DNA from 2 places in the Streptomyces sp. NPDC059455 genome. Region 1 is predicted to be linked to the other one. Evidence: riboswitches for the same ligand, from Rfam matches in the RefSeq annotation. Region 1 holds a riboswitch; the other holds the start of a gene.

Region 1 (5,661 bases):
TGAGCCGACCCCGATGGTGCTGGTGGACCGGGACCACTGGACCCGGCGGCTGCCGACCTGGCCGCTGCTCGAAGCGCTCGCGGAGGGACGGTCCATGAAGGCCCGTATCGCTCTGGTGGACTCGGTGGACGAGGCGCCCGAGGCGCTGCTGTCGATGCTGGGCTGAACCGGCGTCAAGGAAGCGCCGGGCACCAGGAGGCGTTCCAGCGGAGGCAAGGGGCCCTGGTGTCAGGGCTCGGGGTCCAGGAGCACCACGTCGGCCGGGTCGATGACCGCCCCGACCCGGGCCCCCGTCTCCGGGGCGTCCCGCAGGCCGCAGGACGCCTCCAGATGCGGCGCGGCCGGGTCCGACAGCCGCAGGATGAGCGCCACATGGTCGCCACGGAAGGTGCGCGCCACCACGGTGCACGCCAGCCCCTCCTCCGGGTCCGTCAGCCGTACCCCGGCAGGGCGGACCAGCAGCCTGCCGGGGCCCGGCCGGGAGCCGGACGGCACGGGCAGCTTGCCCCATACGGTGTCGGCGACCTCACCGTGCACGATCGCCTCGACCACATTGTCGAAGCCGAGGAAGCGGGCGACGAACTCGGTGGCGGGCCGCTGCCACACCTCCAGCGGGGTGCCGGTCTGGGCGATCCGGCCGTTCTCCATCACCACCACCCGGTCCGCGAGCGCGAACGCCTCCCCCTGGTCATGGGTGACCGCGAGAACGGTGGTCCCCAGTCGTTCGAAGAGCTCGCGCAGCTCCACCACCAGCCGCTCCCGCAGCCCCCGGTCGAGCTGGCCCAGCGGCTCGTCCAGCATCAGCAGCTTGGGCCGCGGGGCCAGCGCGCGGGCGAGCGCCACCCGCTGCTGCTCACCGCCGGAGAGTGAGTCGACGGGGCGGCGCTGGGCACCCGGCAGTCCCACGAGCTCCAGCAGTTCGGCGACCCGGCGATCCGCCTCCGCGCGACCCACCTTGCGCATCCGCAGCCCGAAGGCGACGTTGCCGCCCACGTCCCGCTGCGGGAAGAGCTGGTGGTCCTGGAACATCAGCCCCACGCCGCGCCGGTGCGTGGGCACCCCGCTCTGGTCGCGTCCGGCGAGCCACACCCGGCCGGCGTCGGGGCGCTGCAGCCCGGCCACCGCACGCAGCATGGTGGACTTACCGCTTCCGCTCGGGCCCAGCACACAGACCGTCTCGTGCTCGGCGACCTCCAGGTCCACGGCGTCCAGCGCGTCGCGCCGGCCGAACCTTACGGTCACCTCGTCCAGTCGCAGCAGCGTCATTCAGAACTCTCCGGAACGGTCGGTGCGGATGCGCTCGAGCGCCAGCAGCGATCCGGCGCAGACCAGCATCAGGATCGTGCTCAGGGCCATCGCCTGCCCGTAGGTGAGCTGACCGGCCCGGCCCAGGAAGCGGGCGATGGCCACCGGGAGGGTCGGATGGTCGGGGCGCGCGATGAAGACGGTCGCCCCGAACTCGCCCAGGGACACGGCGAACGCGAAGCCCGCCGCGACCGCCACGGCCCGCCCGACCAGCGGCAGGTCCACCTCCCGCCAGACCCGCCACGGGGACGCCCCGAGCACGGCCGCCGCCTCCCGGAGCCGGTGGTCCACCGCCCGCAGCACCGGCAGCATGGTCCGTACGACGAAGGGCACGCCCACCAGGGCCTGGGCGAGCGGCACCAGGATCCAGGAGGCGCGCAGATCCAGCGGGGGCTCGTCCAGGGCGATCAGGAACCCGAACCCCACCGTGACGGCCGAGGTGCCCAGCGGCAGCATCAGCAGCGCGTCGAAGCCCCGTACCAGCATGCCCGCCTTACGGGTGAGCGCCGCGGCGGCGAGACCGCCCACGACCAGGGCGAAGACGGTGGCGACCGCCGCGTACCACAGGGAGTTCCCGACGGCCTCCATGGGAGCCACGAAGAAGGTGCCCCCGCTGTCGGCGGCCGACCGCAGCGCCTCGTAGTAGGTGAAGCCGTAGCCGTCCGGGCCGTTCAGCGAGCGCTCCACCAGCACCGCGAGCGGTGTCACGATCAGCAGCGCGACCACCGCCAGCACGCCCCACAGCAGCGCCCACTGGGCCGGGCCCTTCGGGCGGCGCACGGTGCGGCCCGGGTCGACGAGCCGCAGGGCGCTCTCTCGGCGCCTTACGGTCCACGCGTGCAGGGCCAACACGGCCGCGACAGCGGCGAACTGGAGAAGGGTCAGCACCGCGGCCGTGGGGAGGTCGAGCAGCTGCGCGGTCTCCCGGTAGATCGCCACCTCCAGGGTGGCGTAGCGGGGGCCGCCCAGGATCTGGATCACGCCGAAGGAGGTGAAGGTGAACAGGAACACCATCAGCGCGGCCGCGGCCACGGCGGGGGCCAGCGCGGGCAGCGTCACCCGGCGCCAGGCCGACAGCCGGCTCGCGCCGAGCACCCGCGCGGCCTCCTCCTGGCGCGGGTCGAGCTGGGCCCACAGCCCGCCCACGGTCCTGACGACGACCGCGTAGTTGAAGAAGACATGGGCCAGGAGGATCGCCCAGACGGAGGTGTCCAGCCGCACCCCCCACAGCTCGTCCAGCAGCCCGCCCCGGCCGAGCAGTGCCAGGAAGGCCGATCCGGCGACCACGGTCGGCAGGACGAACGGCACGGTCACCACGGCCCGCAGCAGCCCCTTGCCGGGAAAGTCGAAGCGGGCGACGACATAGGCACCGGGCAGCGCCACCGCGAGCGTGAGGGCGGTCGACGCGACCGCCTGCCAGCAGGTGAACCACAGGACGTCCAGCGTCGCCGGATCGGTCACCACCTCGGCGATCCGGCCGAACCGCCACCGCCCGTCGGCGCGCAGCCCCCGGGTGACGATGGCGGCCACGGGATAGGCGAAGAAGACCGCGAAGAAGGCGAGCGGCACCGCCATCAGGGCGAGCCGGAGAGCGATCGCGCGACGGCCTCCGCCCTCGCCCCTCTCGGCCTTACGGTGGCCGTCGGCCTTCTTACGGTTCTCGCGGGGCTCTACAGGACCAGCGAGGACCATGTCTTGACCCACGGCTCACGGTTCTTGGCGATCTTCTGCGGAGCCAGGGTGGCCGAGTCGGCGATCCTGACCCCGTATCGGGTGAACAGCTCCGGCAGCTTGGCGTCCTCGCGCGCCGGGTTGACGTACATGTTCAGCGGGACGTCCTCCTGGAACCGCTTGCTCAGCAGGAAGTCCAGCAGCGCCTTGCCGCCCTTGGTGTTGCCGGCGCCGTTCAGCAGTCCGGCGAACTCCACCTGCCGGAAGCAGGTGCCCGTCGCGACCCCGGTGGGGGCTTTCGCGGGCTTGCTCTTGGCATCGGCCACCTCGGCCGGCGGGCTGGAGGCGTAGGAGACGACGAGCGGCCGGTCGCCCTTGCCGCCGCCGGCCGAGCCGGAGAACCGGTCGTAATACGCCTGCTCCCAGCCGTCGACGACCTCGACGCCATTGGCCCGCAGCTTCTTCCAGTAGCCCTTCCAGCCGTCGTCGCCGTACTTCGCGGCCGTGGCGAGGAGGAAGCCGAGACCGGGGGACGAGGTGGCGGCGTTCTCGGTGACGAGGAGGTTCTTGTAGGCGGGCTTGGTCAGATCGTCCAGCGTCCGGGGCGGCGACAGCTTCTTGTCGGCGAAGTACTTCCGGTCGTAGTTGACGCAGATGTCGCCGAAGTCGACGGGGGTGACGCGGTGCTCGGCCCGGTCGAGCTGAAGGGCCGCCGGGACCTTGTCGAGCCCCTTCGCCGTGTAGGGGGTGAACAGGTCGTTGTCGAGCGCGCGGGAGAGGAGGGTGTTGTCGACGCCGAAGAACACATCGCCCTGAGGGTGGCCCTTGGACAGGATCGCCTGGTTGACGGCGGCTCCGGCGTCGCCCCCGGCCTGCACGCGCACCTTGTAGCCGGTCTCCTTGGTGAACTCCTTGAGGACCGCCTTGGAGGCCGCGAACGAGTCATGCGTGACCAGGGTGACCGTCTTGGAGTCCGAGCCGCTCTTGGTGTCCTCGCCGCAGCCGACGAGCGCGCTCAGGGCCAGTGAGCCGAGGAGGGCGGCCGAGATGGCACGCCGAAGCTGGCTGTTCATGGTGATGCTGACTCCCTACGCCGGTATGACCCGGATCAGGTCCGAGGGTCTGCGGCCGTGCCGCACTCTCAGCGCTCTGAGCGCTCCCCTGTCGGAATGTTCACTTGTACGGACGTTCACTTCTATGACGATCACATGATGCAACGATGCCCAGGCACCGTATCAGCCGGTGCTCAGCGCTCCGAAGCCGCCAGCTGTCCGCAGGCCCCGTCGATCTCCTGGCCCCGGGTGTCCCGGACGGTCACCGGCACCCCATGGGCCTCCAGGGCCGCCACGAACGCCTTCTCGTCCTCGGGCCGGGACGCCGTCCACTTGGAGCCGGGCGTCGGGTTGAGCGGGATGAGGTTCACATGCACCCGGTGGCTCTTGAGCAGCCGGCCGAGCAGATCGGCGCGCCATGCCTGGTCGTTGATGTCCTTGATCAGCGCGTACTCGATGGAGATCCGGCGGCCGGACTTCTCCGCGTACTCCCACGCGGCGTCCAGGACCTCGCGCACCTTCCAGCGGGTGTTGACCGGCACGAGCGTGTCGCGCAGCTCGTCGTCGGGCGCGTGCAGCGACACCGCGAGGCGGCACTTGAAGCCCTCGTCGGCGAACCGCAGCATCGCCGGGACGAGGCCGACGGTGGAGACGGTGATACCGCGCTGCGAGAGGCCGAGGCCGTCGGGCTCGGGGTCGGTGAGCCGACGGATGGCGCCGACGACACGGTTGTAGTTGGCCAGCGGCTCGCCCATGCCCATGAAGACGATGTTGGACAGCCGGGCCGGGCCGCCGGGGATCTCCCCGTCCCGGAGGGCCCGCATCCCGTCGACGATCTGGTGCACGATCTCGGCGGTGGACAGATTGCGGTCCAGTCCCGCCTGCCCGGTGGCACAGAACGGGCAGTTCATCCCGCAGCCCGCCTGTGAGCTGATGCACATGGTGACCCGGTCCGGGTAACGCATCAGAACGGACTCCACGAGCGTGCCGTCGAACAGTCGCCACAGCGTCTTGCGCGTGGTGTCGTCGTCACAGCTGATGTGCCGCACCACGCTCATCAGATCCGGCAGCAGCCCGGCGGCCAGCTTCTCGCGCGCGGCGGCCGGAATGTCGGTCCATTGAGCGGGGTCGTCGGCATAGCGCACGAAGTAGTGACGCGACACCTGACCTGCCCGGAAGGGCTTCTCCTCGAGGGCGGCGACGGCCTCCCGGCGCTCGGCGGGTGTGAGGTCGGCAAGATGCCGCGGGGGCTTCTTGGCCCCACGCGGCGCGACAAAGGTGAGTTCTCCGGGCTTAGGCATGGTTTTCCCAGTGTCGCAGACGTACGAAGGGCCCCGCGCCGGGAGGGGCGCGGGGCCCGTGGGCGGGCGTGGTCAGCCGCCACCCACGAAGATCACCAGCAGCAGCCACACCACCGGGGCGGTGGGCAGCAGCGAGTCGAGCCGGTCCATGATCCCGCCATGGCCGGGCAGCAGTTTGCCCATGTCCTTGATGCCGAGATCGCGCTTGATCATGGATTCGCCGAGGTCGCCGAGGGTCGCGCTGACCGCGGCGACGAGGCCGAGCAGCAGGCCCTGCCACCAGACGCCGTCGTCGATGAGGTACTGCATGCACAGGGCGCCCGCGACCATCG
Region 2 (5,661 bases), on a different contig from region 1:
CGCCCCCCCCCCGCGGCCCCGTGGGGGGGCGTCGGGGCGCGCGCGGGCGCGCGGGCGCCGGGCCCGGACTCCACCCCCCACCACCCCCCCGGCCCCCCCCCCAGGACCGGTACGCGGGCTGAGAGCCGGATGCGGGGCGGGCCGAGGGCAGGTGTCCGGTGTTGTGCCGTGGCCGGGCTGACGGGCAGCGTGCCCGTCGGCTCAGCGCCCCTTCGCCTCAGCGCCCCTTCGCCCGGCGCCGCCGCCCGCGTCCGCCCCGGCCGGTCCGGGCCGTCTGGACCGCCTGGGCGCCGCCCGCGTCGGCCACCCGCTCCGCGCCGCCGTCCGCCGCCGGGGCGCGGTCCGCGGAGACCACGAGCACGGCCAGCGCGGTGGTCACCGGCACCGAGGCGACGAGCCCGATGCTGCCCACCAGCGTCCGTACGATCTCCTCCGCGACGATCTCGCTCGTGGCGACCGTGCCCACCCCGCTGTCCGCGATGGAGAACAGCAACAGCAGCGGAAGCGACGCGCCCGCGTACGCCAGCACCAGGGTGTTCACGACGGAGGCGATGTGGTCCCGCCCGATCCGCATCGCCGCCCCGTAGAGCTTGCGCCGGGACGTGCTCGGGTCCGCTTCCCTCAGCTCCCACACCGCCGAGGTCTGGGTGACCGTCACATCGTCCAGCACGCCGAGCGAGCCGATGATCACGCCCGCGAGCAGCAGCCCTCGTATCTCGATGTTCGGATAGAGGCCGTGCACCAGCCCGGTCTGGTCGTCCGTGTTGCCGGTCAGGCTCGCCCAGCTGATGAACAACGAGCCCAGCACCCCGATCAGCAGCAGTGACACCAGCGTGCCGAGCACGGCGACCGATGTACGCGCCGTCAGCCCATGGCACATGTACAGCGCGAGGAGCATGATCGCGCTACCCCCGACGACCGCGACCACCAGCGGATTGGAACCCTGGAGTATCGCCGGGAGGATGAACAGCGTCAGCACCCCGAAGCTGATCGCCAGCGCCACCAGCGCGAACACCCCGCGCAGCCGCCCCACCGCCACGACCGCGAGCGCGAACAGCCCCGCCAGCAGCGCCATCGGCAGCGACCGGTCGACGTCGGACACGGAGTACTGCAGTTCCTTGGGCGCCTTGGGGGCGTACGCCAGCTTCAGCTCCTGCCCGGCGCTCAAGTGGCGCGAGGCGTTGGGCTGGACGATTTCGGGGAACGTGCGGCCCTTGTCCTTGCCCGAGGTGACCTCGATCGTGGCCTTCTCGCAGACGCTCTTCTTCCCGCCCTGCCCCGGGCTCCCGCTTTGCCCGGGGGCGCCGCTCTGGGCGGCGCCGCCCTGGCCGGGCTCGGTGGGCGCCTGCGGCTGGGCGTTCACATCGGCGCAGTTCACCTCCTCGATCTTCACCACCCGTCCGGCCACGGTCGTCTGGTCGAAGCCGAGACCGCTGCGGCCGTGCGCCTTGTGGTCGGGCGTGCCGCCCGGCCAGAGCACGATCAGACCGGCCACGACGGCGACGGTGAAGGGGATGAGCACCGCCGCGATGATCTTGCGGAGACGCGCGGAGACAGGGGTGGCGGGGCCATGGCCATGGGAGTGGCCATGGGAATGTCCGTGGCCGTGGCCCTGCGCCTGATCGGAGCGGTGGGGCTGCTCGGGCGGGTGGTCCTGCTGGATGGTGGTCACGACCGCATCATCGCAAGAGACGTGGGCCCCCTGTTCAGCGCTGTGGATAAACCGTTAGCGTGGTGCCGAACCTTTGCAATCGCGGGAGCTCGGAGCACCGGGCTGAGAGGGCGCTGACGCTGAAGCTGCGCCGACCGCTGAACCTGTTACCGGGTAATGCCGGCGTAGGGAGTGGGTCTCATGACTCAGCAGGATGCATCATCGCGCGCCGAGACGGCCGAATTCGGCTGGCATAAGGGATATGTCACGGGTTCGCGCCCGGACCTCCAGGTCCCGGTCCGCCGCGTGCACCTCACCAACGGCCAGGACGTGACGCTGTACGACACCTCCGGCCCATACACCGACCCCACCATCGAAACGGATGTCCGCCGCGGCCTGGCGCCGCTGCGGCAGAACTGGATCGTCGCCCGCGGCGACACCGAGGAGTACGCGGGCCGTCCCGTCCGCCCCGAGGACGACGGGCTCAAGCACACCTCGCCCCGCGGCGGACTGCGCAATCTCGACGCGGTCTTCCCCGGCCGTCCGCGCCAGCCGCGCCGCGGCCGCCCGGGCGCCCCCGTGACCCAACTCGCCTATGCGCGGCGGGGCGAGATCACGGCGGAGATGGAGTACGTGGCGATCCGCGAGAACGTCTCCCCCGAGGTGGTCCGGGAGGAGATCGCGGCGGGCCGCGCCGTCCTCCCGGCCAATGTGAACCATCCGGAGATCGAGCCGATGATCATCGGCAAGCGGTTCCTGGTGAAGGTCAACGCCAACATCGGCAACTCCGCCGTCACCTCCTCCATCGAGGAGGAGGTCGAGAAGATGACCTGGGCGACCCGCTGGGGCGCCGACACGGTCATGGACCTCTCGACCGGCCGCAACATCCACACCACAAGAGAATGGGTGCTGCGCAACTCCCCGGTCCCCATCGGCACCGTGCCGCTCTATCAGGCGCTGGAGAAGGTCGACGGCAAGGCCGAGGAGCTGACCTGGGAGATCTACAAGGACACGGTCATCGAACAGGCCGAACAGGGCGTCGACTACATGACCGTCCACGCCGGCGTCCGGCTGCCGTACGTCCCCCTGACCGCCCGCCGCAAGACCGGCATCGTCTCCCGCGGCGGCTCCATCATGGCGGCCTGGTGCCTCGCCCACCACCAGGAGTCCTTCCTCTACACCCACTTCGAGGAGCTGTGCGAGATCCTCGCGGCGTATGACGTCACCTACTCGCTGGGCGACGGACTGCGCCCGGGGTCGATCGCCGACGCCAACGACGAGGCGCAGTTCGCGGAGTTGCGCACCCTCGGCGAGCTCAACCGGATCGCCAAGGAGCATGGCGTCCAGACGATGATCGAAGGCCCGGGCCATGTCCCGATGCACAAGATCAAGGAAAACGTCGACCTCCAGCAGGAGGTCTGCGAGGAGGCCCCCTTCTACACCCTGGGCCCCCTCACCACCGATATCGCCCCCGCCTACGACCACATCACCTCGGGCATCGGCGCCGCGATGATCGCCTGGTGGGGCACGGCGATGCTCTGCTACGTCACCCCCAAGGAGCACCTGGGCCTGCCGGACCGCGATGACGTCAAGACCGGCGTGATCACCTACAAGATCGCCGCGCACGCGGCCGACCTGGCCAAGGGCCATCCGGACGCCCAGGCCTGGGACGACGCGCTCTCCGACGCGCGCTTCGAATTCCGCTGGGAGGACCAGTTCAACCTGGCCCTCGACCCGGACACGGCCCGCTCCTTCCACGACGAGACGCTCCCGGCGGAGCCGGCCAAGACGGCGCACTTCTGCTCGATGTGCGGGCCGAAGTTCTGCTCGATGAAAATTAGCAGAAGCATCACAGAGCAGTTCGGCGGCGACGCCGACGCGACGCCCGAGGAGATCGAGGCGGGGATGCTCCAGAAGTCCAGGGAGTTCGCGGCTGCGGGGAACCGCGTGTACCTGCCGCTAGCGGATTGATCTCCTGCCCGTGCCAGTGAGCGGTGGAGGCTTCCTACGGCTCCCATCGCTCACTGTGTCCCCACCACGAGATCGCACAACACGGTCCGGGCCCCGCTCCATGAGGATGCGGGGCCCGGATCATGTGTGTCGAGTTCAGAATGGAAGCTCGGGTCTGGCGGTGCCTCGTTTGATGGTCATGATCTGCTCGTGGAAGTCACGGGCAGCGGCCTCGCGCGGGTACCTGGCGCGCAGTTCCTTGTCCAACTCGTCGGCGACTAAAAGCAGAGACGGGAGGGACTTGCGGTCGGCTTCGAGGGCCGTCGTGCCCATGCCGATGGCTTCTTCGATCTCGCCCGTGCGGGCGGCGGCGACTCCGAGCGTGAGGCGGGCTTCTGCGGCGCGCATCGGTGAGATCTCGGTGCCGTTGGGGCCGGTGCTGATGCGGATCACTGACCGGGCGTGGGTGGCGGCGCGCTCGTCGTCTCCGAGGAGACGGTACGCGTCCATCTCGTAGAAGTCCCACTTATCCGGGTCAATGATGAAGTGATGTTCCGGATGGTCCGGCCTGGGAAGTCGGTCCAACCTGGCACGCCCGGCGTCGAGGGACTGGCGGACGAGTCGGGCGTCTCCCATGCGCGCGGCGGCGCGTGCCTTGTGGGCGTAGAGCTGGACGCCGACAGAGTGTGTCTGGTCCGCCGTGTGCCCGGCCTCGACAGCATCGAGCATGTCTTGCCAACGGCTCTGTGTCAGGGCGAACCACGCTTCGATCTCCCACGCCCAAGCCTTGATCTCGCTGTGCCCTGCCTCCTCGCCTATCCGGAGTGCGGCGGCCTTGCTGAGATTGGCGGCCTCGCGCTGGCCCCGGTCGTACTGGACGCACGCGTTCAGCAGGAACAGCCATCCGGTGTCCACGAGGAGTTCCCGGTGCTGGCGGAGGGTCATCCGGCCTTCGAGCTGCTTGGTGACGTATTGCAAGCCGTTCCGGGTGCGGTCGTGCAGGTAGTCGGCATCGGCGTAGGGGTAGGCACGGGCCAGTTGGTCGATGCCTTCCTCGATCGATTCCAGGGCCGCGCTGTTGATGCTGGACATCTCCGTGCGTCGCAGCATCTCCGCGATGTCCCAGATGCCAGCGCCCCCCTGTGAGATCAGGGTGCTTGGATCTTCCAGGTGAGTGGTCCTGGCGGGTCGCTCCAGCTCCCAGGGGCGCGGGGCGACTCCCGCGAGGTGACCGGGGATGCGGAGACCGTCCACCACTTCAAGGATCTTGTGGAACTGAGTGATCCGTGGGCGAACGCCCTTGCCGTCGGTATCGGGCCGGGCCATTTTGCCGATGTGCTCGCGCTTGTAGCCGACGGCCTCGGCGATCTTGGCGTAGCTGATGTTTCCGTGGATCTTGGCCAGTCTGAAGACTTCGCCGAAGTCGTGGTTGGCGATCGCCGACCGCACGTCCGCGCGCTCTAGTACATGAGGCGGCAGAGCTGCCGGTGTCGGTGCAGCTTCGGTCATCTCACTTCCCCATCGTGATTGACCTACGTCTCTTCTGGTCCGATCTTCGTTCTGATCTGTGTGCCCTCTCGTCTCGCGAGTGTACCCACGAGGGGGGTCCCCAAGAGGGGGGAGCGACGGCCGGGACCTGGGGTGCAACCTCGGGTCACCCTGCCGGGAGGGTCTCGGCAGATGTGATCAGAGACGGCGGTCCGTGTCGTGAACGCGAGGGAAGCCCGGCAACGTGACCACACGATGCATAAGCGGCCTCGTTTACTGCCGTGGCCGAACACGGCAGGGCGGCCCTGTTACCTGGTGACGGATGACAGCGACAGTCCGCTGTCGCAACTGGCTGACGAGATGGAGGCAGTACAACTCCACACTGCATCCGAACTCCTGGGTCGCGCGGGCATGTTGCTTGCTGATCCCCAAGCGGGCGAGGTTGAGATGCGGTTCTTGGTCAAGCGCCTGTGTGAAGGGCTGCGGGACACACTGAGGGTCGCCGAGAGCCGGGGTGGGCGGCTGCCCGCCTTATCTGACGGTGAGCCGGACGATCGCCCCGATGGCCCTTC

Evidence for each region. A riboswitch is a leader RNA that binds a small molecule or an ion and turns the genes downstream of it on or off. The one in region 1 is predicted to bind thiamine pyrophosphate.
Region 2: linked by a shared signal. The riboswitch ahead of thiC (phosphomethylpyrimidine synthase ThiC) and the one ahead of ACFXB5_RS13950 (thiamine ABC transporter substrate binding subunit) in region 1 are both predicted to bind thiamine pyrophosphate.

What each region holds. Positions count from the first base shown of each region.
Region 1 is NZ_JBHYVB010000031.1:48,617-54,277, forward strand. It holds gene ACFXB5_RS13935 (LOG family protein) at 1-166, shown strand, start outside; gene ACFXB5_RS13940 (ABC transporter ATP-binding protein) at 229-1,266, opposite strand; gene ACFXB5_RS13945 (ABC transporter permease) at 1,267-2,880, opposite strand; gene ACFXB5_RS13950 (thiamine ABC transporter substrate binding subunit) at 2,976-4,049, opposite strand; TPP riboswitch at 4,045-4,149, opposite strand; gene rlmN (23S rRNA (adenine(2503)-C(2))-methyltransferase RlmN) at 4,223-5,329, opposite strand; gene ACFXB5_RS13960 (phosphatidate cytidylyltransferase) at 5,402-5,661, opposite strand, start outside.
Region 2 is NZ_JBHYVB010000077.1:33,862-39,522, reverse strand. It holds gene ACFXB5_RS25810 (YibE/F family protein) at 218-1,672, opposite strand; TPP riboswitch at 1,744-1,860, shown strand; gene thiC (phosphomethylpyrimidine synthase ThiC) at 1,853-3,622, shown strand; gene ACFXB5_RS25800 (tetratricopeptide repeat protein) at 3,758-5,110, opposite strand.